4 regions of the Brumicola blandensis genome follow, and region 4 is predicted to be linked to each of the others. Evidence: predicted binding sites of a transcription regulator. Region 4 holds the regulator's gene; each other region holds the start of a gene.
What was found. Region 4 encodes sigma-54, which starts transcription at its own class of promoters, with help from an activator protein. Its sites were predicted from a motif close to GTTGGCACGNNNNTNGNNT; they were not measured.
Positions count from the first base shown of each region.

Region 1: the regulator sigma-54 is predicted to act here: its motif matches at 3,021-3,039, upstream of nirB (nitrite reductase large subunit NirB).
Region 2: the regulator sigma-54 is predicted to act here: its motif matches at 2,086-2,104, upstream of flgF (flagellar basal-body rod protein FlgF).
Region 3: the regulator sigma-54 is predicted to act here: its motif matches at 3,309-3,327, upstream of flhA (flagellar biosynthesis protein FlhA).

Region 1 covers NZ_JAVRIE010000002.1:242,313-248,136, reverse strand. Annotated here, with positions in the region: gene nirD (nitrite reductase small subunit NirD) at 1-230, opposite strand, end outside; gene nirB (nitrite reductase large subunit NirB) at 242-2,815, opposite strand; gene nagA (N-acetylglucosamine-6-phosphate deacetylase) at 3,182-4,330, opposite strand; gene feoB (ferrous iron transporter B) at 4,511-5,824, opposite strand, start outside.
Region 2 covers NZ_JAVRIE010000003.1:249,228-255,051, reverse strand. Annotated here, with positions in the region: gene flgH (flagellar basal body L-ring protein FlgH) at 1-457, opposite strand, end outside; gene flgG (flagellar basal-body rod protein FlgG) at 468-1,256, opposite strand; gene flgF (flagellar basal-body rod protein FlgF) at 1,295-2,038, opposite strand; gene flgE (flagellar hook protein FlgE) at 2,612-3,997, opposite strand; gene flgD (flagellar hook assembly protein FlgD) at 4,013-4,705, opposite strand; gene flgC (flagellar basal body rod protein FlgC) at 4,738-5,160, opposite strand; gene flgB (flagellar basal body rod protein FlgB) at 5,160-5,561, opposite strand; gene RM544_RS09545 (CheR family methyltransferase) at 5,659-5,824, opposite strand, start outside.
Region 3 covers NZ_JAVRIE010000003.1:324,123-329,946, reverse strand. Annotated here, with positions in the region: gene flhF (flagellar biosynthesis GTPase FlhF) at 1-1,136, opposite strand, end outside; gene flhA (flagellar biosynthesis protein FlhA) at 1,169-3,268, opposite strand; gene RM544_RS09880 (ligand-binding sensor domain-containing protein) at 3,377-5,824, opposite strand, start outside.
Region 4 covers NZ_JAVRIE010000007.1:240,152-245,975, forward strand. Annotated here, with positions in the region: gene lptA (lipopolysaccharide transport periplasmic protein LptA) at 1-113, shown strand, start outside; gene lptB (LPS export ABC transporter ATP-binding protein) at 113-838, shown strand; gene RM544_RS16290 (RNA polymerase factor sigma-54) at 901-2,388, shown strand; gene hpf (ribosome hibernation promoting factor) at 2,413-2,700, shown strand; gene ptsN (PTS IIA-like nitrogen regulatory protein PtsN) at 2,717-3,160, shown strand; gene rapZ (RNase adapter RapZ) at 3,188-4,084, shown strand; gene RM544_RS16310 (HPr family phosphocarrier protein) at 4,081-4,353, shown strand; gene mgtE (magnesium transporter) at 4,498-5,824, shown strand, end outside.

The DNA of each region.
Region 1 (5,824 bases), on a different contig from region 4:
AGCAAACCACGATACATCACATTCGCTTTTCCAATCGGGTCCCAATTACTAAGCGCATACACGGAGAGTGTCGCCTCTTTTTGTTCTGAGCTTGGTGTTTGAATCGCAAAGATAGCCACTTGGCGCTCATCAATAAGGGCACACACACCAGAGTTTATGATGAGATCACTCACTGCACATACGTCGACTAGGGCGACGGCAGGTTTTTCTATAACGCTTACAGTTGTCATAAATCTTTTCCTTACGCCAGTTCAACTACGTTGATGGATTTCTTCTCTGCTTCAGTAGCCGGTCTAATTTGCCCACGCTCCTGCACAAAAGTAATATTGTCATCTTGGTTTTTACTATTCACAAATTGACGGAACCGTTTGCGGGATTCAGGATCTTCAATGGCCGTTTTCCATTCGCATTGATACGTATCGACCACCGTTTCCATTTGTGCCTCGAGCTCCGCAGCAATACCCAAAGAGTCATTGATAATAACGTCTTGAAGATACGCTAGACCGCCTTCCATATTGTCCATCCAGACAGAGGTTCGCTGTAAACGGTCGGCTGTTTTCACGTAGAAGGATAAAATACGGTCGATATATTTAACTAAGGTTTCACTGTCTAAGTCGGTCGCAAACAAATCTGCGTGTCGCGGCTTCATGCCGCCATTTCCGCATACATATAAGTTCCAACCATTATCAGTCGCAATGACACCAATATCTTTGCTCTGAGCTTCAGCGCATTCTCTTGTGCAGCCTGAGACAGCAAACTTAATTTTATGGGGAGCTCGTAAACCTTTGTAACGGTTTTCTAGGTCAATGGCTTGTCCTACTGAATCTTGAACCCCGTATCTACACCATGTACTTCCAACACATGACTTAACTGTGCGAAGCGCTTTAGCGTACGCGTGGCCTGTTTCAAAACCACCATCGACCAAGCGCTGCCAAATATCGGGAAGGTCTTCGACGCGAGCACCGAAGAGATCAACTCGCTGACCACCGGTAATTTTGGTATACAGCGCATAGTCTCTGGCAACTTCGCCTAGCAATATCAGTTTTTCTGGCGTTATTTCGCCACCAGGAACACGTGGAACAACAGAATAAGTGCCGTCTTTTTGCATGTTCCCCAAATAGGTATCGTTGGTGTCCTGTAATCCGATATGTGACTTATCGAGAACAAATTCGTTGTAAACCGAAGCAAAAATTGATGCAGCGGCTGGTTTACACACTTCACATCCCAAACCATTGCCATGTTTTTCAATCAGTTGCTCAAAGGTACGAATACCTTCTACTTTCACAATATGGAAGAGCTCTTGACGAGAATGGGCAAAATGCTCACAAATATCTTTCTTCACTTCTACGCCGCGCTTTTCCAACTCGCTATCTACCACGTTTTTAAGCAATGCTGCACAACCACCACATCCAGAACTGGCTTTCGTACAGCTTTTGACACTATCTAAGTCACAGTTTCCTTCGTCAATAGCAGCAATGACATCACCTTTAGAGACATTGTGGCAAGAACACACAGTGGCTGTCATTGGCAAAGCGTCCGCCCCTAAGCCCGGCGCACTGTCACCCGTTGAAGGAAGAATTAAGGACTCGGGAAACTCTGGTAAGCTAATCCCATTCAAGGCATATTGTAATAAAGTATCGTAATCTGAAGTGTCACCCACTAGCACAGCGCCAAGTAAGGTAGTTTGTTCGGCATCCACAACAATCTTCTTGTAAACACCTAAAGCCTGATTTTCATAAGTATAAGAGAGAGCGCCTTCGGTATTTGAATGAGCATCGCCAATGGAACCCACTTCAACGCCCATTAGTTTTAGTTTCGTGCTCATGTCGGCCCCCTCAAAGGTGAGCGTGTCTGGGGAGTCGCCATTTAAAATATGAGATACCGCTGCGCGAGCCATGGTATAGCCAGGCGCAACCAAGCCGAAAATACGTTGCTGCCAAAGCGCACATTCACCCACTGCGTAGATACTTGGATCGGAGGTTAAGCAGAAGTTGTTTATTTCGATGCCGCCTCTTTCTCCCACAGACAAATCGAACTCTCTGGCGAGGGCGTCACTAGGACGAATACCCGCAGAAAATAAAATCATGTCTGTTTCTAAATGCGAGCCATCTGCGAAGTTCATGCGATATCGGCAATCTTCCCCGGGCACTATTTCTGTGGTGGCTTTTTGTGTGTGAACTTTCACGCCCAATTCATTGATTTTGTCGCGAAGCACGCGACCACCCGGCGCATCTAATTGCACAGCCATCAGTTGTGGGGCAAATTCCACAACGTGGGTTTCTAATCCAGTTTCCTTAATGGCATTAGCAGCCTCTAAGCCAAGCAAACCACCACCAACAACGACACCTACCTTGCTGACATTCGCTGAAGCTTGAATGGCTTCTAAGTCTTCAATAGTACGATACACCAAGCAATGCTCTTGTTGATTTCCCGGTATCGGTGGGACAAAAGGATAAGACCCTGTTGCTAGCACCAGTTTTTGGTAAGCGTATTTTTGTCCATCCCGGGTAGTCACTACTTTTGCTTCTTTGTTAATTTCTTGAACCCAAGCATCGGTATGGAATGAAATTTTTAGGTCCTGATAATATTCAGCACTTGTCATGGCCAGCTCATCTGCTGTCTTACCACTAAAAAACTCAGACAAGTGCACTCTGTCGTAAGCTAATCTGGGTTCACCTGACAACACTCGAATGCTACATGCAGGGTGTTGTGCGCGAAGTTGATCGACAAAATGGTGTCCAACCATACCATTACCGATAACGAGTACATCATCTTTGGGGATTGTCTGAATACTAGTGTCGTTTAGCTCTGCCATTTTCTGTTTCCTCTAGAACGAAAAAACCCACAGAGATTAACAGTCTACTGTGGGCTTCGTTGCCAATGCGACTCACCTGCATTGGTGGGTCATAAATTGTATGTTTCTTTTTTTACAGCGCTCAGTACTTACGCTAAAAGCAAGTACTCACGCTAAAAGATGCTTAGGCGCATGGTTTTCTTGCGCTCACTACTTACAGAAAGCTATACAAAAGCAGTGCCAACAAATATTTACCAAGCTTTACAGATAGTTAGCTAAATAGATAATCACAAGCAATGAAAAAACGCACCATCACGGAACAAAAGTGCATCAAAAGTAAGCGTGCCTGACGATAGTCATCATTGAGTCGTATTTTAGAATGCTTTATTAAGCTTGTAATTCACCAGCCACTTGCTCGCCTTCAATCCAACTTGCAACACAAGACAAGTTATTATCGAGCAAAACGAAATCTGCGTTTTTGCCCACTGCAATTTCGCCTCTGTCATCAAAGCCAAGAAAGCGCGCTGGTGTATGACTGGCCATATTTAAAATTGATGGTAAGTCCTGACTAACGTGTGCAAACATATTGCGTACTGCGGAGGCCATATCCAAGCATGAGCCAGCAATGCTGCCGTCTTCCAACGTCAGTTTGTCACCATGACGAGTGATTGTAGAATCGAGCCACGGTAAGATATCTATGTCAGAGCCAACTTGCGCCATAGCATCAGTGACTAACATTAAACGCTCAGCACCGATGGTATGCAGTGCCAGTTTGCAATTGTAGGGGTGGACGTGGTGCATATCGACAATCAAACCAGACACCACTCGCTCATCCAGCAGTGCAGCTGCAATTAAGCCAGGCTCTCTTGCTGTTAAACCAGACATCGCATTATAAAGGTGGGTAAAGCCTGTCGCACCTGCTTCAATAGCCGAAATAGCTTGTTCAAGACTTGCCGCAGAATGCCCGAGTGACACAATCACACCTTCGGATACTAGCTCTCTAATTTGGTCACAGGTGACATTCTCTGCAGCCACGGTCAAGATAACTTTCCCTATATCTTTGCGGGTGACTATCGTCATTTCGGTATCTGATAAGGGGCGTACTTGTTGACCTGAATGGATGCCTCGCTTTGCGACACTCAGATGAGGCCCTTCAAAATGAATCCCAGCAATCCCTTTGATACCCTGCCGAATTGCTTGCGCTATAGAATCTGCTGCTTGCTGCATAGTCTGGGTGCTATCGGTGATCAAGGTTGGTAGCATGCTTGTTGTACCAAACTGAGAATGCCCGTTCATCATGGTTTCGAGCGCCTGCACACTTTGCTCATGATTAAACAATACGCCGCCGCCACCGTTTACTTGAGTGTCAATGAACCCTGGACTCACCAGCCCAGCAAGTTCAATATCATATGCGTTGCTATCTGGCGGCGCATTTAAGTGCTTTATCGCTGAAATGACACCATCGTCAACGGACAGAAGCATATGCGTTTGCAACTTCCCGTCGTACAACAATTTATGTGCATAATAACTGATCATATTATTCCTACTGCCCCTTTAAGATAATAGCCATACTCAGTTCCATTGGCGATCACGACATCGTTGAGCCCAGCTTACGAGTAAAATGAACAAAAAATACCTGCAATAAAATAAATAAGTTTGATTCGCGTCATTCCGTTAACGTAGCTGTGTATTCGAATACTGGACGATCTTTGAACACTATGCAATCAATGTATAAACAGTCCAAGATACCGCATAGGCAAGCAGACCATAAGCAACAAACACACCCCAAGCATAACGGTTTTTGCCCGTTTCGGCTTTGAGCGTCGCGACCGTTGCGACGCATTGCAGAGCAATCACATAAAATGCCATTAGTGCGATCCCTGAGGCAAGGGTAAGACCATCAGCTTGCAAGTTTGCCGCTAAGCCAGCTATGTTTTCATCCGCATTTTCAATGCTGAACATCGTTCCAAGTACACCTACGAACACCTCTCTAGCCAAAAAAGAGACCAAAATCGCTACCGCATAGCGCCAATCAATACCAAGAGGCTCGAAGATAGGCTCAACAAATTGACCGATTGTCGCTAGGTAGGAGTTTTGTAAATCGCCATTATTTGGAAAGTAACCGAGAACCCAAATCACCAGAGAGACAACAAAAATAATTGGCGCAGCACGTTTGATGAACTGTACACCACTGTTCAGCACCCTATAAAACAGAGGCTGCCAGTGCGGCAAACGGTAGGAAGGCAATTCTAGAATAAATGGCATATCGGTGTGTTGCTCAGACGTCGCAGTCATTTTATTTAAGACAGCGCTAACAACGAGCGCTGTCAAAATACCGAAAAAGTACAACACGAAAAACATTGCACCCTGCAAGTTAACCCAACCACCTAAATATTGAACATCCGGCACAAGAACCGCAATCAATAGTGCATAGACGGGTAATCGTGCTGAACATGACATTAGTGGTACGGTCATCATTGTTACAAAACGTTTGCGTGGAGATTCAATGGTTCGAGCAGCCAAAATAGCAGGAATAGCGCACGCATGCCCTGATAAATAGGGAATAAAGCTGCGGCCTGATAAGCCAAACAAACTCAAGGGCTTGTGGCATATCAAGGCTGCTCGAGCTAAATACCCACTATCTTCCAACAAACCAATTATCAGCGTGAGTACCATAATTTGTGGCACAAATACTAAAAATGCACCTAAGCCACCGAAAATGGCATCGACGACAAAATCATTGGCGACCCCCTCTCCGATAAAGCGAGTAAATAATCCTGCAAGCGCGCCGATTCCGGCCTCGGTTGCATCCATCAGAGGCGCGGCCCAGGTGAAAATACTCTGGAACAAAAAGAACATGATGACTAGAAAGGTGATTCCGCCAAAAACAGAGTTAAGCAACAAGCTGTCAATCTTGTTTTGTCTTTTTAAAACAATATCACTTTGTATCGCAAACTCTGACGCTAAGGTTTTACTGGCTTGCATCGCATTCAGCTGCTTGATTTCAGTCTCTTTCACCAAATAGTCTTG
Region 2 (5,824 bases), on a different contig from region 4:
TGACGGAGATATTGCCAGACAAGCTATTGCTCTGATTCGCTTGTGCGTCACCAGTAAATTCATTCGAGGAGTCTAATCCCAGCTGCAAGGATTCTTTACCTATATTGATGGCATTCCCACCAAGACCAATAATAGGTTGCACATCGACTGTTGACTCTTTGCTTGAGGTTGTCCCTGCGGATTTAGTGGCATTTGTGTTTTCACTCAATTGAACAGTGATAATGTCACCCACGCGACGAGCTTTAACATCAGAGTACAAGCTGTTTGCCATTCCCTTCATGAACAAGCTACCATCTTCAACAATTTCGTCGCGTGTCAAACTCGGCACGGCTGGCGCGTAATAAGGATCATTCGCGGTAACCGGTTGTACTTCGGTAGACTGACAAGCGCTCAGAGCAATCACAACTGTGGTAAGCACTGCGATGAGTTTGAACGAACGTAAAGATAATAGAGTCATGAATTTATTCCTAAAGCTGCTGAATAACTTGGCCAAGCATTTGGTCGACAGAAGAAATCACTTTAGAGTTCATCTCGTACAAACGTTGGCTTTCAATGAGATTCACTAGTTCTTCCGTCACATTCACGTTTGATGTTTCCAAGGTTCCTTGGGCTAATGTTCCCAGCCCTTCAAGACCTGGAACACCTTGAATTGGCGCCCCTGAAACAGCAGTTTCAACGTAAAGGTTTTGACCAATTGGTTGTAAACCAACAGGGTTGATGAAATCGGCTAGGTTCAGCTGACCTAAGACTTGAGGCTCAGCCTGACCACGCAATTGCGCAGACACTTCACCGTCTTGCGAAATTGTCACTTGCTGCGCATCTGGCGGCAAAGTCACGACAGGCTGCAGCACGAAACCCGCACCAGGTGTCACGATATTACCTTGGTCATTCAGCGTGAACTGACCATTTCGGGTATACGCTAAGGTGCCATCAGGTTGCTGAATCTCGAAGAAACCACGACCTTGTATAGAGATATCTAAAGCATTGTCAGTGGTTAATAGATTGCCTTGAGTATGCGATTTTTGGGTCGCAACGACCTTAGAACCTGCGCCAAGCATCAAGCCTGAGGGAAGTTCGGTATCCGCCGACGAACGACCACCCGGTTGATTAATGTTCTGATAGAGCAAGTCTTCGAATACCGCACGGTCCTTCTTGAAACCTACGGTGCTGGCATTTGCCAAGTTATTCGATACAACTGATACATCAGTTTGTGCTGCATCTAGTCCTGTTTTACTTATCCATAATGCTGGGTGCATAACAACCTCCGCGAAAAAACAATTCGCTTTTTAAAAAATTAAATAATTCTGAGTAAGGTATTCGAGCTAGTAACCATTTGGTCAGCTTTCTTCATTAGCTTTACTTGCATCTCATAGTGACGCTGTAAGCTAATCATGCTGACCATCTCTTCAACCGCATTGACATTTGAACCTTCGAGCATGCCCGAACCAACACCAACGTTTATATCCTGAGGGGCAATACCACCTTCTTTCAAATCAAATAAACCATCGTTTCGGCGCTTCATGGTATCCAATGCAGGGTTAACCATTTTTAAGCGGCCTATTTCGTCAATTTGATCCGGTGGTGCTCCTTGCAAACGGCCAGAAATGCGGCCATCGCCTGAAATAGTGAGATTAGTTATGGGTACAGGTAAAAATAGCGGACCATTTTCGCCCAATACCAAATTACCTTTTGAGTCTTGTAAAGCACCATCCACCGTCATCGTTAATGAGCCACTACGAGTATAGGCCTCTTCGCCCTGTGGTGTTTGCACGCTCAGCCAGCCTGAGCCTTGAACTGCCACATCAAGTGGACGCCCAGTGGTAATTAAAGGGCCACTTTCGTAATCATTGCTAGGACTTTCAGTCATGCTAAATACGCGAGTAGGCAAACCTTCGCCGTAAGCAGGCATCGCTCTCGCTTGCTCTAGCTGGGCTTTAAAACCCGTGGTCTGCGCATTTGCCAAATTGTTGGCACGTACTGAAGTCGCAAGAAGGTCTTGTTTCGCGCCACTTGCAGCGATATACAGCATTTTATCCATAGCATTCGACTCTTTTTTGACGTAACTAAAATTGAATACTGAGATGTTTGCAAAGACAATGCCAAACACGCGCGCTCGCCTTCAGGCGAACGTTAACTCGTAGCTCAAGCTCGCTGATAATCCGCAGTTCAAGCACACTAACAGCCTTCAGCCTTTGCCCGAATAAAAGTCGCTGCGAGCCCATCCTTGGGACGCTTGACAATCGGCGTCCTGCCGATTGACACTTTTATTCGAGCAAAGACTTACGGCTTTTTGTTAGCGTGCTTGAGCTGCAGGTGAGCGCTTCACCTATAAAGTGCGGTACCTAAATCAACAAAAAGCGGATGAATCTTAGGGACTTGAAAGTGTCACTCGACATGGATGTCGAGTGCCAAGCGACCCATGGATGGGCTTGAAGCGTCTTTCAAGGCCCTAAGGTTTTTCCGCTGTTGGTTTAGCTACCGCACTCTTTACAAAATGTCGCACGCGGCTTTTATACGGGCAAAGGCTGAAGGCTGTTAGTGTGCTTAAGCTACGGTTTATTTGCAGGCACAAAAAAAGCGGCAATTGCCGCTTTTTTTAGTTTATTCGGTATTATCGAATATTCAGAATTGTCTGGTTCAACTGGTTGTTTACTTCAAGTGCTCTTGAGTTTGCTTGGAAGTTCCGTTGAGCAATAATCATATCGATTAGCTCAGTGGTTAAGTTCACGTTAGCTTGCTCAAGTGCTGACGAGTTAATGTCGCCATAAGTACCTGTTGTGGCTTCGCCCGCTAGTGCCTCACCAGAAAGAATACTTTCTTTCCATTGCGTACCCGATTGTTGTGTTAAACCTTGTTCGTTAGAGAAGCGCACAAGTGCAACTCTTACGATAGGTTCAGAAGTACCATTAGAGAACGTTGCTCTCACTAGACCATCTGCACCAATATCAATACCGGTTAATCGCCCTACTGGCAAACCATCTTGTTCAAGTGAGGTTACTTCAAATGCAGACGCAAACTGTGTTGGCTCATTTGGTGTCGCACTGTTTCTATCCAAGTTAAAATCGATAGTGATTTGTTGGTTTGGATCGGAACCGTTACTAAGTATCGTTGGACCTAGCGCTTCTGTTCTGAATTTAGAATCTGGCTGTGGCAGGCCGTCGGCAGATTGGATACCGATGAAATCACCGCCCTCACTAAATTGTATTTTAGCAGTCGTTACTGCATTGCCGGTATTACCACCGATTGTGTTGACCGCAGTAGCAGGATCTGAATCTGAACCATCCGAGTTTACGGCATCAATCAGCTGATCATCGACTGCTGTTGCCACATACCATTCGTTTACTACACCTGGATCATTGTCCTTAATAAAGTAATAAGTCATAACATGACTGTCACCCAATGAGTCATATACAGTAACTGAGGTTGCTGCATTATAAGTTAAGGGATCTGTTGGGTCGAAATCTGCAGCCACCTTAGCTTGGTCGCCTGCTGGCAAGTTAAAGCGAACGTCAACTTCTGTTGTTTGTTGTGGCGAACCTGACGAATCTGGAATTCTCACTGGTACCGTCGTACTCAAAGCAACTGACGCTGATGTTCCATCAGTGTTTACCGGGAAACCTAACAAGTTGTCGCCTTGTGAGTTAACGACAAAGTTATTGGAATCTAATTTAAATTGGCCAGCTCGAGTGAATGAGAAGTCACGAGAAGTAATTTCTGGCACTGTTGCGAAGAAGCCGTTACCGGTTATTGCCAAATCCAAAGAGTTATTGGTAAAGGTTAAACTACCTTGTGAAAATTGTTGGGCTACTTCTTGTGTAAGCGCACCATCACCTACTTTTGTTTTACCTGACGCCAAGAGTGATGCTGCATAAACATCTCCGAATTCAGCGCGTGATTCTTTAAAACCAACCGTGTTTACGTTTGCAATGTTGTTGGCTGTCGTATCTAAGTCTTTTTGTGAAGCTGAGACTCCGCTTAGTGCGATATTGAATGACATGGGAAAAAACTCCTATTAACTACCGATTTGGATAACGTCATCAAGCTTGATGCTAACGTCACCATCTAAATTAAGAATGACACCTTGGCTTGAAGCGGCCAAGCTCACACTATCTACGTGTCGATTGATTGCAGTGGCAAGTGATGTCGGCTCACCGAAAACATCGCCTTGTACTTGAACGGCATAATCACCAGGCGGCAATGGATTGCCGTTTTGATCTGTACCATCCCAATTAAATTCAATGTTACCAGCAGCAAGGGTACCGACGTCCATCGTTCTAACGACTTCGCCTTGGGCATTTTGAATGGCTATTTTGGTATTCTGAGAGGTTTGTTCATTAATGATAACCCCAGTAATTCCTTCACCTTGGTTGGCAACATGGCCAATATTACCGGTAACAAGTACGTCTTGACCTATCAAGCTGGAAGCTTGAAGAGCTTGGTTGGATGTCATTGAAGAAGAGAATGATTCAAACTTTTCATTCAACTGTGAAATACCATCTGCTGTTGTAAATGACGTCATCTGGGCAACCAATTGGTCATTGTCGACCGGTTTAGTGGGATCCTGGTTGGCTAATTGTTCGGTTAGCAGAGCAAAGAAATCTTCTTGCTTTAGGTTCTGCTCTGAGCCATCCGACACTTTGACTGGCTCAGGTTGCCAATACAAATCGTTATTTAAGCCCGTTGTATTGCGTTCTAATGTATTCATAAAATTTCCTCGCTAAAACGTTTAGCTTAAACTTACTGGCCTTGACCTAATTGCAATACACGTCGGAAAATTCTTTTCGTGGTATCTGCGATTTGAACATTTGTTTCATAGCCTTTTGAGGCTGACATCATATCTGCCATTTCTTCAACAATATTGACGTTGGGACGATAGATATAACCATTCTCATCCGCCATAGGGTTATTTGGTGCATACTCCACATTCAGCGGCTTTGTGCTTTCAACCACCCCTAACACTTTGACACCTGCGCCTTTTGTCATGTCGTTAGATGCTTGATCCAATGCTGCGGCAAAGACCGGATGACGAGCTTTATATGTATCTTCGTAACTGCTGCTGACCGAGTTAGCGTTAGCAATGTTACTTGCCGTGGTATTCAAGCGGACACTTTCTGCCCCCATACCCGTACTCGCAATTTTCATAATATTAAATAAACTCATTAACCTTGACCTCCGCCACCTAGCGCTTTTTTCATGCCTTTAATCTTTCCGTTCAGGAGCATAATACCGGCCTGATAGCGCATACCATTGTCGAGAAAGTTATTACGTTCAACTTGCGCGTCGACAGTATTGCCATCACCAGTATCAGGTTGGTCCGGAACTCTGAATTCAATTTCCGCTTGCATTTGCGAGCGGCCAGATAAATGTTTGTCGTGGGTTTTTACAAGGCTACCTTGGTCATATTGCGCACTTTTCATCGCCTTATTAAAGTCGATATCTCGTGCTTTATAACCCGGTGTGTTAGCGTTTGCGAGGTTGCCAGAAATGACTTCCATACGATCACTTCGTATCGAAAGCGCTTTTTGATGGAAGCCTACAAGTCTGTCTAAACTAATCGCCATAATAATTACTCACACATTCTTTCATGCCAGTGTTCAGCAAATGATGTGCCAATCAGTAATTATTTTTGTAGGAAAGTGATATTTTTATTGAAGTGTTTTACGCAGACTTACGGTAATAAAGGCCTGAAGGCTGAGTTAACATTTTGAAATGAGCACTCGCACCTCCTAGTGACTCGGATGCCCCCAAGATCAAACTGCCTTCAGACTGCAAAGAAGCGGAAATATTTTGCAGTATCCGTTTTTTTTGTTCGCTATCGAAGTAA
Region 3 (5,824 bases), on a different contig from region 4:
CTCGCATCTCGTTGCGAAAAGCCTGCAGTATCAATTAAGACTAACTTTTTATGTCTCATTTGATACAAGATATGATTTAGCTCTTCTGACGTCTGCGCTTTCTTCACTGAACAGCCAATTATCTTCCCATATGTCGCCAGTTGCTCAAATGCCGCGATACGATACGTATCAATCGTGATCATTGCAACTTCGTTGGCACCATACTTCTGGGCATATTTTGCTGCTAGCTTAGCAACTGTGGTTGTTTTACCTGTCCCTGTAGGTCCCACAAGGGCAACAATACCAGATTGCTGCAAAATGTCATTCCCACCAATTTGTAATCGGTTAGCAATTAAGTTGAGTAAATAGTTCCAACCTTCTGTTTCATTTGCTTTTGGCGGCAAGAAATTAACCATTTGTTCGATGAGTGATTCACTGATCCCCATACCCATCAGCTTGCTGGCAAGATAATGGTGGGTTGGATTTTGTCGTTTACTCTTTTCGTCACTCAAGCCTTTTACTTGGTATTGCAAAACATTGCGAATGGAAGCAAGTTCAGCTTGAATACTCGCCATATCGTTTTGGCTATGCCCGCTTTCATCACGGAATAGACTTGATGCTTGAGTTTCTGACAAACTTTCTTCAACATTAAAGTCATCATGTGCTTTGTTCACTGGTGTTCTAACATACTCGTTGGTCAGTTCAGCTTCACGTCGACGTTTTTCTGCTTGTTCGTTATCTGCATAAGTAGCGCTTAGTACAGGCTCTGTTCGCTCTGAAGGTGCATGCCTTGCAGACGACTGTCTGCTGTTTGGCGCAGTATCTACATTTAGATTAGTTGAACCATATAGATCCGCAGGCTGCGATGCTCTGTCTTCCAACTGTCCAGCTTGTTGTTTCTCAAGCAGTGCTTTAAGACTATCAGGACCATCATCACCAATAATTTCACTGAGTGTTGGCGTTGTTTTGCCTTTTTTACCCAGACTGATTGTTGGTGCGGCTTGGCTCATTTCAGTTTCTTTATCCACTGCTGCAACTAGCTCAACGCCGCCATTAACTTTTTTATTCGACATAATAACGGCGTCACCACCTAACTCATCTTTCACTTGCTTAAGTGCTTCGCGCATGTCTTTGCCAAAAAAGCGTCTAATTTTCATGATGTCCTCTTTAGTGTTTGCATTGCGTCAGTTTATTGACCGACTGATGACACTATTTTAATTTGTTTGTCGTCTGGAATTTCTTGATAAGACAACACATGTAATCCCACTACCGAGTGTTTTAAGAATCTTGATAACACAGGGCGTAACATGCCAGATGTGAGTAAAACTGCTGGCTCGCCAGCTAACTCTTGCTGTTGACTCGCTTCAGTCAGCGACTGCTGAATCTTTTCAGCTAAGCCAGGTTCGATGCCCGAACCGTCTTCACCACCTGCTTGAAGTGACTGATGCAACATCTGTTCCAAGTCTGGCGCTAAAGTAATAACAGGTATTTCATCCCCGCCATCCGTGATGTCCTGAACAATGAGTCGTTTCAAAGCAATACGTAAGGCAGACACTAAAACATCCGGATCTTGACTCTTCGGCCCATACTCGCAGAGAGTTTGACAGATGGTGCGCATATCACGAATAGGCACACCTTCGTATAACAGGGTTTGCAAAACTTTGACAACAGTACTTAACGACAGGATATCTGGGACTAGACCTTCCACTAATTTCGGGTTTGATTTCTCAAGCATATCAAGTAATTGCTGCACTTCTTCGTGGCCCAATAACTGATATGCATTTGTTGTTAACAGTTGACTTAGATGAGTGGCGACAACCGTGGCTGAATCCACAACGGTATATCCCAACGTTTGCGCATGTTCGCGTTGATTCGCCTTAATCCAAACGGCTTCCAAGCCAAATGCAGGATCCGTGGTTTTGGTGCCACTTAATTCTCCAAATACTTGCCCAGGATTGATTGCCAATTCATTGTCATGGCTAATTTCGGCGTCACCGATGGACACCCCCATCATCGATATCGAGTATGCGTTCGGGGAGAAATCGAGGTTATCCCTGATATGAACAGGTGGGATAAGAAAGCCCAACTCTTGAGACAGTTTTTTCCGAACGCCCTTAATTCGAGTTAATAACTCCCCACCTTGTGCTTTATCAACCAACGGAATTAATCGATAACCCACTTCCAAGCCGATAGTATCCACCTGCTGAACATCGTCCCAATCCAGTTCTTTGATTTCAGCCGGACCGTTATTACTTTCAGGCATCGTTTCAACCAAGGCTTTTTCAGCGGCTTGTTTTGCGGCCATCTTGTCTCTGAAGAAAGCGTAGCCACCCACTAAGAATGAGAAACTTAAAAAGGCAACATGTGGCATGCCTGGCACAATGCCCATAATGAATAAAATAGCGGAGGTGATGTATAGGGCTTTACGATTAGCAAGCTGCTCACGAATTTCGTGCCCCATTTCTTGCGAATCATTTTCTCTTGTAACAATAATCGCCGTGGCAACCGATAATAAAAGTGAAGGTATTTGAGCCACCAAACCGTCACCAATGGTGAGAATAGTGTAGACTTCCATGGCATTACTGAAGGGTAAATCATGCTGGAACATGCCAATAAACAAGCCACCAACAATGTTGATTAACATAATAAATAAGCCAGCAATTGCATCGCCTTTTACAAATTTTGACGCACCGTCCATCGAACCATAAAAATCGGCTTCTGTTGTAATCTCTTCACGACGCTTGCGAGCTTGGTCTTGATCGATATAGCCTGCGTTCAAGTCGGCATCGATCGCCATTTGCTTACCTGGCATTGCATCCAAGGTAAATCGTGCACTCACTTCTGAAATCCGGCCTGCACCAGCGGTTACTACTTTAAAGTTGATAATCAAAAGTATCGCGAAAACAACGACACCGACCACATAGTTACCACCAATAACCACTTCACCAAAAGCTTGAATCACTTTACCAGCAGCGTCTCCACCTTCGTGACCTTGTATTAAAACAATACGAGTAGAGGCAACGTTCAGCGCTAAACGCAATACTGTAGCGACTAATAGAACAAGCGGAAAGATGCCAAAATCAATTGGACGTTTAGTAAAAACAGACACCAAAATAATGACGAGTGACAGTGCGATATTAAAACTAAATAACACATCCAGAAGAATGGCTGGCATCGGTAAAATGACCATACCCATAATCGCGAGAACGACCACTGGTGCGCCCATGCCGGCAGCTATGTTCTTTATTTGTGTTTTATCAACACGTTGAAAAGCGGTGGTTAATTGCATACAACAGAATTTTGACAGCTAAGGAATAATACCTTGGTTATATCAACTACCGTGCCAAGCTGTCTAAGAACTTGAAATAGGTAAAATATTCGGGCTTTTGCCTTGTATTTAGAGCATAGGTAAAACCTGATTTCGGCCCATATTTTTACCTTCATACAGTAGTTTATCAGCTTGGCTAATGCAATCATCAGCGCTCTTATGTTCTTCTATACACGCTACACCAGCAGTCAGCGTGATGCTGGTTTCGCCTTGCTTCACAGCGAATACATGCTCAGCAATCGTCTCACGATACTTATTGGCTAATAAAATAGCCTCTGGTAATTTGGTATTCGGTAACAAGGCAATAAACTCTTCTCCCCCCCATCGCGCTAACATGTCATAACTGCGCGTAGATTGACGCAAAACATCGGCAATTTCCTTTAACACGATATCACCAGACTCATGCCCATAGTTGTCGTTAACTTTCTTAAAGAAATCAATGTCGATAAGAATAATGGAAAAAGGAACTTGCTCTCGTTGATACCGTGAAAACTCTCTGGATAGGTTCTCAGTGAAGCCACGGCGGTTATATACCTCGGTTAAGGGATCGAGTGTGGTTAATACCTTGAGTCTCTCGTTCGCAAGCTGCAATGCTTGTGTTTTGCTTTTGACTGATAGCAACAACTCTTCGGAGCGCTTGTGTAATGCGTATGTTCGCCATCTAAAGATGCCAAATAGAAGCAGAAATACAAGAATACCGATAAGTAACACCGCGATCGGCGTTTGCCACCAAGGGGGGAGTACTTGAATATCTACAAACCGAGGTGTATCACTCCACAGCCCATAGCGGTTGGTAGATTTAATCTCCAATTGGTAGTTACCAGGATCTAAATTGGTATAGGTGATTGTGCGATTTCTGCTATCGAGATATTGCCAGCGACTATCAAAACCAAGTAAACGATACGCATATTCGATACTTTCCGGACTACCATACTCCAAGGCAGCGAAATCAATTGTTAATAACAGGTCTTCTGGACGCAAAGTCACCCTCGTGAAGTTATTATTCTCGTCTACGTAAGTGCTGGCACCGTAATTATCTTCGCTGCTTAGCTTGCCTATTTTAGTAATATGTAGTGAAGGCATTTCTTCATTTTTTGAAATACTCTCGGGGTAGAAGTAAGTCAGGCCTTGATCACCTGCAAACAGAATCTTGTCATCAGAGTTCTTGGCTCCCGCGCCAATATAGTAACCACTCTCGTTTGTGCCATCATTTTGACCAAAATAATCAAGTTTCTGCGTTTTTAAATCACCTCTGGCGATGCCCCGTTCTGTAGATATCCACAATAATCCCTGCTCATCCTCTACCACCGCGCCAATCGAAGAGGCACTGAGTTCTGAGTCTTTAAACAATTGTGTAAATACGGGGGCGGTTTGAAAATCATCAAGTTCCATGAGCATCAAGCCATGGGCGTGCAAGCCAACGTAGTATCGAGATGCCGATACTTTAGAAACCCATGTGATGACATTGTGTGCTATTCCGTTTGGATTGTTTTTATCTTCGGTAATGACTCGCACTTGGCGACTTTGCGGATTGATTAAAAATAAACCGTTGGTGGTTCCAACAATCAGTTCTTCTTCGTTGGAGTAAACGATGTCAATCACCATGGGAGTATTAAAGTGCATGGTAGTACTTTGGGTTTCAAAGTCATAAAAATACAATCCATGCTTTGTGGTCCCTACCCAAACCCCGGTAGGCGCTAATTCTAGTGTGTACAGTTCTTTATTTTTTAAATCGACTGACTCTATAAATTCGTCGCCATCCTGATAACGCGCAAGGCCAAGGCGAGTGGCAATCCAAAGTGTTCGAGTTGATTTGTCATAGGCAACCGACATGACTTTATTTGTCTTTTGGCTTCTTGCTTCATCAATCAACGGGCCTGATACACTATTGTCTGGGTTTAATATCCAAATGCCCGTTTCAGCAACCAACCAATTTACATCGTTCTCTTTCGGAGCAATACTGAAATGATGTTGGGTATTGTCCAATACAAATCGCTTAAACATGTTTTTATTTTGATCTATAACGCCAACACCATTGCCGTTTGTGCCTAAGAAAACCAAGCCATTGTCAGTAGAGAAAAGAGTGTGAATATGACTTTGAAGCGTATCTTTGGAATTAGAGCTACTTTCGAAAAAAGTCACAAAGTCAAGTTTGTTCGGATCTGGAAAAATTGACAAACCATTGGTCGTTGCAACCCAAATACTGTTGTCACGAACCTGGTAAATATCGTTAATCAAGTTATTCGTAAAACCTTCCTCAACGGAAAGCTTAACTAAATTAGAAAAGCCATCATTTGTCAGTTTTGCCCGATATAGTCCATCGCCAATGGTACCAATCCAAAGATGAGATTGGTTATCTACAAACACAGACTCTACATTTTGTTCTTCCAATAGAGCGAGAGAAAAACGCCGACTCATTTTATCCAATGAATACAAACCAGCGGACGTCGCGATGAAAAGTTGTTCATCATGTTCAGCGATATCTTCTACCGTAATAATTTCAGCTTGCGGTGATAA
Region 4 (5,824 bases):
AAAGTAACACGCCTACCGTGACAATTTTCAGTCCAGATACGATTCAGAAAACCAAAGACACCTTGAAAAATAAAGCAGAAGACGCAGATAAGAAGCAAGAGGACGATCAATAGTGAGTAAACTCGTTGCCAATCATCTCGCCAAGTCATACAAAGCTAGGCAAGTCGTTAGAGACGTCAGTATTGAGGTATCCACAGGCCAAATCGTTGGCTTGTTAGGCCCCAATGGCGCCGGTAAAACCACTACTTTTTACATGATCGTTGGGCTCGTACCTATCGATAAAGGTGAAATTTTCATTGATCAGCTAGATTTATCAATTCAGCCCATGCATGAGAGAGCAAGACACGGTATCGGTTATTTACCGCAAGAAGCTTCGATTTTCCGGAAACTAACGGTATATGAAAATCTAATGGCTATTTTGCAAACGAGAAAAGAACTCACAAAAGACCAGCGCGAGCAACAAGCCGATGATTTAATGGATGAATTTAATGTGAATCATATTCGAAACAATCTTGGGATGAGTTTGTCAGGCGGGGAGCGGCGTAGAGTCGAGATCGCGCGAGCTTTAGCAGCAAATCCTAAATTTATTTTGCTCGATGAACCCTTCGCCGGTGTTGACCCAATTTCTGTTAATGATATAAAGAAGATAATACAACAATTAAAAGAACGTGATATTGGTGTATTAATAACTGACCACAATGTTCGAGAAACCCTCGATGTTTGTGAACAAGCGTATATAGTAAGTCATGGCGAACTAATCGCCTCAGGCAGTGCTGAGGAAGTTCTCAGTAACCAAAAAGTGCGAGATGTTTATCTCGGTGAACAATTTGTCTTATAGGTATTCCGTATCATGTTTAGAATTCGGCACGTCTCGCCGTTAACATTAGGTCAAGGGCATCAATGAAGCCTTCATTGCAGTTAAAATTCAGTCAACAACTTACGATGACGCCTCAGTTGCAGCAGGCGATCAAGCTATTACAGTTATCTACGCTAGACCTGCAACAAGAAATCCAAGAAGCGCTTGACTCAAATCCCTTATTGGAAATTGATGAAAGTGAACACAATAATGACAAGCAGTCAGAAGAGAATAGTGCAAACGATAGAGAGCAAGCTGATTCTAGCGACCTCAATTCGGCAAATTCTGACAACATCGATAGTCATGACGCCTTAGAAAACAATCAACTCACTGATGATTTACCGATCGACAGTTCATGGGAAGAATACCTCAGTTCGTCTTCTGCACCAGCAACGATGACAGGTGGCTCAAGCCCCGACGACGACTACGTCTTTCAAGGTGAGACCTCAGAAAATATCCAAGACCACTTAATCTGGCAGATGGAATTAACGCCCTTCTCTGATATTGACCGTTCTATCGCTATCGCAATTATCGACAGTATCGACGAATCAGGCTATTTAACCGTCAGTTGCGAAGACATTTTGGATAGCTTACAAAACGAAGAGATTGAGCTTGATGAAGTGGAATGTGTTTTAAAACGCATTCAAATGTTTGACCCTATTGGCTCTGGGTCCCGCTCACCTCAAGAATGCTTGCTGGTGCAACTCAATCAGTTTGCTCCCGACACACCTTGGGTCGCTGAAACTAAACATTTGCTAAGCGAACACAGTGATTTACTAAGTAGTAAAGACTACCGCACTTTAATGCGTAAAACGAAGTTGAAAGAAGACCAACTGCGTGAAGTGATGCGTCTGCTACAAACACTCAATCCCCGTCCTGGGAGTGAGATAGCAACCAAAGAGCCGGAATATGTCATTCCAGATGTCACTGTGCTCAAGAAAAACGGTCGCTGGGTTGTTGAATTAAATAATGATTCACTGCCGCCATTAGTGGTTAATCAAGAGTATGCGGCCTTAAGTAAAAGTACAAAAAATTCGAACGATTCCCAATTTATTAAGTCTCATTTACAAGAGGCGAAATGGTTTATCAAAAGTTTAGAAAGCCGCAACGAAACACTCCTAAAGGTGTCTCATTGTATTGTGCAGCAACAAATGGGCTTTTTTGAACACGGCCCAGAAATGATGAAACCGATGGTACTAAATGACGTAGCTGAAATGGTGGATATGCACGAATCGACTATATCTCGAGTTACCACACAAAAGTATATGCACACGCCACGTGGCATTTATGAGTTAAAGTACTTTTTCTCTAGCCATGTTTCTACTGAGTCTGGAGGAGAGTGTTCATCTACTGCGATAAGAGCATTAATTAAGAAGTTAGTGGCTGCAGAGTTACCTAGCAAGCCATTAAGTGATAGCAAGATTGCGCAATTGTTAGCTGATCAAGGTATTCAAGTTGCACGGCGGACAATTGCGAAATATCGAGAGTCTCTCTCGATTCCCCCGTCGAACCAAAGAAAAAGTCTTTTATAAGACGACATTAGAGGACGTAACATTATGCAAATTAATCTAACAGGTCACCACGTAGATATTACAGATTCACTCAGAGCATATGTCGATACTAAGTTTGAGAAGTTAGAACGACACTTCGACCATATCAGCAACGTACACGTGGTGTTAAACGTCGAAAAGCTGAGCCAAAAAGCAGAAGCTACTGTGCATTTAAAGGGTGACGTTGTTCACGCAAATGCCGAGCATAATGACATGTATGCAGCCATTGATGGCCTTATCGATAAACTAGACAGACAGGTTATTAAACACAAGGAAAAACTAAAGCGACACTAGTTGCTTAAGAGTTAATATGATCATATCTGATATCATTTCTTTAGACCGCACTGAATGTGCGGTCGATTGTCACAGTAAAAAAAGAATTTTCGAAGTCATCAGCGAGATTGCGGCCAGAGAAAACCCATCATTAGCACTTGGCGATATACTCGCGAGTATAGTGAGCCGAGAAAAAATGGGCAGCACAGGTATTGGAAATGGCATTGCCATTCCTCATGGCCGTATCGACGGCATAGACGATATCGTAGCTGTTGTCGTCACGAGTGAAGAACCTATCGACTTTGACGCTATAGACGACAGACCCGTTGATATTTTCTTTGCACTATTAGTACCATCAGAGCAAACAGAAGAGCATCTTCAGACACTTTCTTCTATTGCACAAAAACTCAGTGATAAAGAAATCGTGAAAACGATTAGAAAAGCCACAAGTAAAGACCAAATAATCGCAGCGCTAGCATAACCAAAACCTAGAATAAGGGGCTCATCATTGAATCTAATCATCATTAGCGGACGCTCCGGTTCAGGCAAATCAATAGCATTGCGCGCCCTAGAAGACTTGGGCTACTACTGCGTAGACAATATTCCGGTCAGCTTACTCCCCACGCTAACGCATACCTTGGCCGATGAGAATGAAAAAGTAGCCGTTAGCATCGACGTACGAAACATTCCCAAAATGGCTAACGAAGTGTCTGAAATTGTCGACTTCTTACCAGATATTTGGGAAGTGACTATTTTATATCTGGATGCAAGTGACGATGTACTTATCAAACGCTATAGTGAGACGCGCCGCTTACATCCCTTGTTCAAACTGAACAAATCATTGTCGGAATCGATTGAGGCTGAGCGTGAAATCCTCGTGCCAGTATCAGAAAAAGCAGACTTGCATATCAATACCGATAATTTATCGCTACATGAGCTCTCTGAACTCATTAGAGAGCGCGTATTAGGGAAGAAGAGCACTAACCTCGTTATCGTCTTTGAGTCCTTTGGTTTTAAATACGGTATACCAAAAGATGCTGATTATGTGTTTGATGCCCGTTTTCTGCCCAACCCGCACTGGGAACCCGATCTTAAACCTCTGACTGGCTTAGATGGCCCTGTACAAGTATTCCTTGGCGGCCAACCTCTAGTGACCAAGTTCATTTGGCAAATCCAAAATCTTATTAGTACTTGGTTACCGCATTTAGAGCGTAATAATCGAAGTTACGTGACTGTTGCGATCGGCTGTACTGGTGGCCAACATCGCTCAGTTTTTGTGGCCGAGTCATTGTGTAGCAGTTTCCGTTCTAGCCACGGTGACGTGCAAGTGAGACACCGCGAGTTGAAAATCATTAAAGCGCTTGAAAATAAGCCTGAAGATGGCGACGAGGCTACTCGGCTATGACTCTTGAAAAACAACTTACCATCGTTAACAAGCTAGGTTTACACGCCAGAGCTGCAACACAGTTAGCCAAGCTTGCCAATCAGTTTGAATCCTCTATCACCCTTCATCAAGGCGATAAAGAAGCGTTTGCCAATAGTGTTTTAGCCTTGATGATGCTTGAAAGCAGTCAAGGCAAACAGGTTCTGCTGCGTTGCGATGGTCCAGACGCACAAGAAGCCATGGATGCTATCGCTAGCCTTATCGTAAACCGCTTTAACGAAGATGAATAAATTTCAATAAAATCAATAAGACAGATAACACTAATGAAAACTAGTGTTATACTTAGCGCATATTCGACCAAACTTAACATAGACAGTCCTGTATAGAGTGGCAACTCAGCCTCAATCTCTTTACAAAGACGACGAAAGGGTCTTATGGCGGAAACAGTAGAATCAAGCAACGTACAAAGTCAACTGGACTCGATTAGCCAATCACTAAGCGACGGTACCTTTGTGCAAGTCAGAAAACTACTGCATGATTTGCCATCCAGTGACGTTGCTTTACTACTTGAGTCCAGCCCCCTAAAAACGCGTAAAGAACTCTGGGAGCTATTAGACGCTGATTTTCATGGTGAAGTCCTCGAAGAATTATCAGAAGATGTCAGAAACGGTATTATCTCGAAGATGGTGCCATCAAGCGTTGTTGATGCGCTTGAAGACATGGATACCGATGACTTAGCTGAAACATTAAGTACCCTGCCCGATACTGTCCTGCAAAGCATCCTCAAGTCAATGGATGCGCAAGATAGACAACGTGCCGAGAAAGCACTCTCATACGGTGAGGATACCGCCGGCTTTATCATGAATACCGATACCATCACTTTGCGTCCTGACGTAACCGTTGATGTTGTATTACGTTACTTACGTTTAAAAGGTGAACTGCCAGAAAATACAGATACGCTTTATGTTGTTAATCGCCATGACAACCTCATCGGTACAGTGCTTGCTACAAAGCTACTGACCTCACCGCCTGAGGTCAGCGTTAGCGAAATCATGAATGAAGAAGCTGAAACCATTCCCGTTAACATGAGTGACAGCGAGGTCGCTAGCATGTTTGAAAGATACGATTGGCTTTCTGCACCTGTCATTGACGAGAATAAAACCTTAGTTGGTCGTATCACAATTGATGACGTGGTTGATATTATTCGTGAAGATGCGGAACACAGCATGATGAGTATGGCGGGCCTAGATGATGAAGAGGATACCTTTGCGCCAGTAGGCCAAAGTACAAAGCGACGCTCTATCTGGCTGGGAGTAAACCTTGTAACAGCGTTGTTAGCTGCGGCCGTGAGCGATTTGTTTGAGGCGACTTTGAGTCAATTAGCCGTGCTCGCTATCTTAAACACAATTGTGCCAAGTATGGGTGGTGTTGCTGGTAATCAAACGCTAACACTGGTTATTCGTGGTATGGCGCTAGGCCATGTTAGTGGTAGTAACTCGGTTTGGCTGGTCAGAAAAGAATTAGCGATAGGCTTTTTGAACGGTATTATCTGGGCGACCTTGATCGCCTCTGTTATCGCTATTTGGAAACAAGATTTCATGTTAGGCGGGGTTATCGCGTTCGCCATGATGATGAACATGATTGCTGCTGGTTTAGCCGGTGCAACACTGCCGATCATTATGAAACGGTTTAAGATTGATCCAGCCCTCGCTGGCAGTGTTATATTGACTACGATCACGGATGTGGTCGGAATATTTGCTT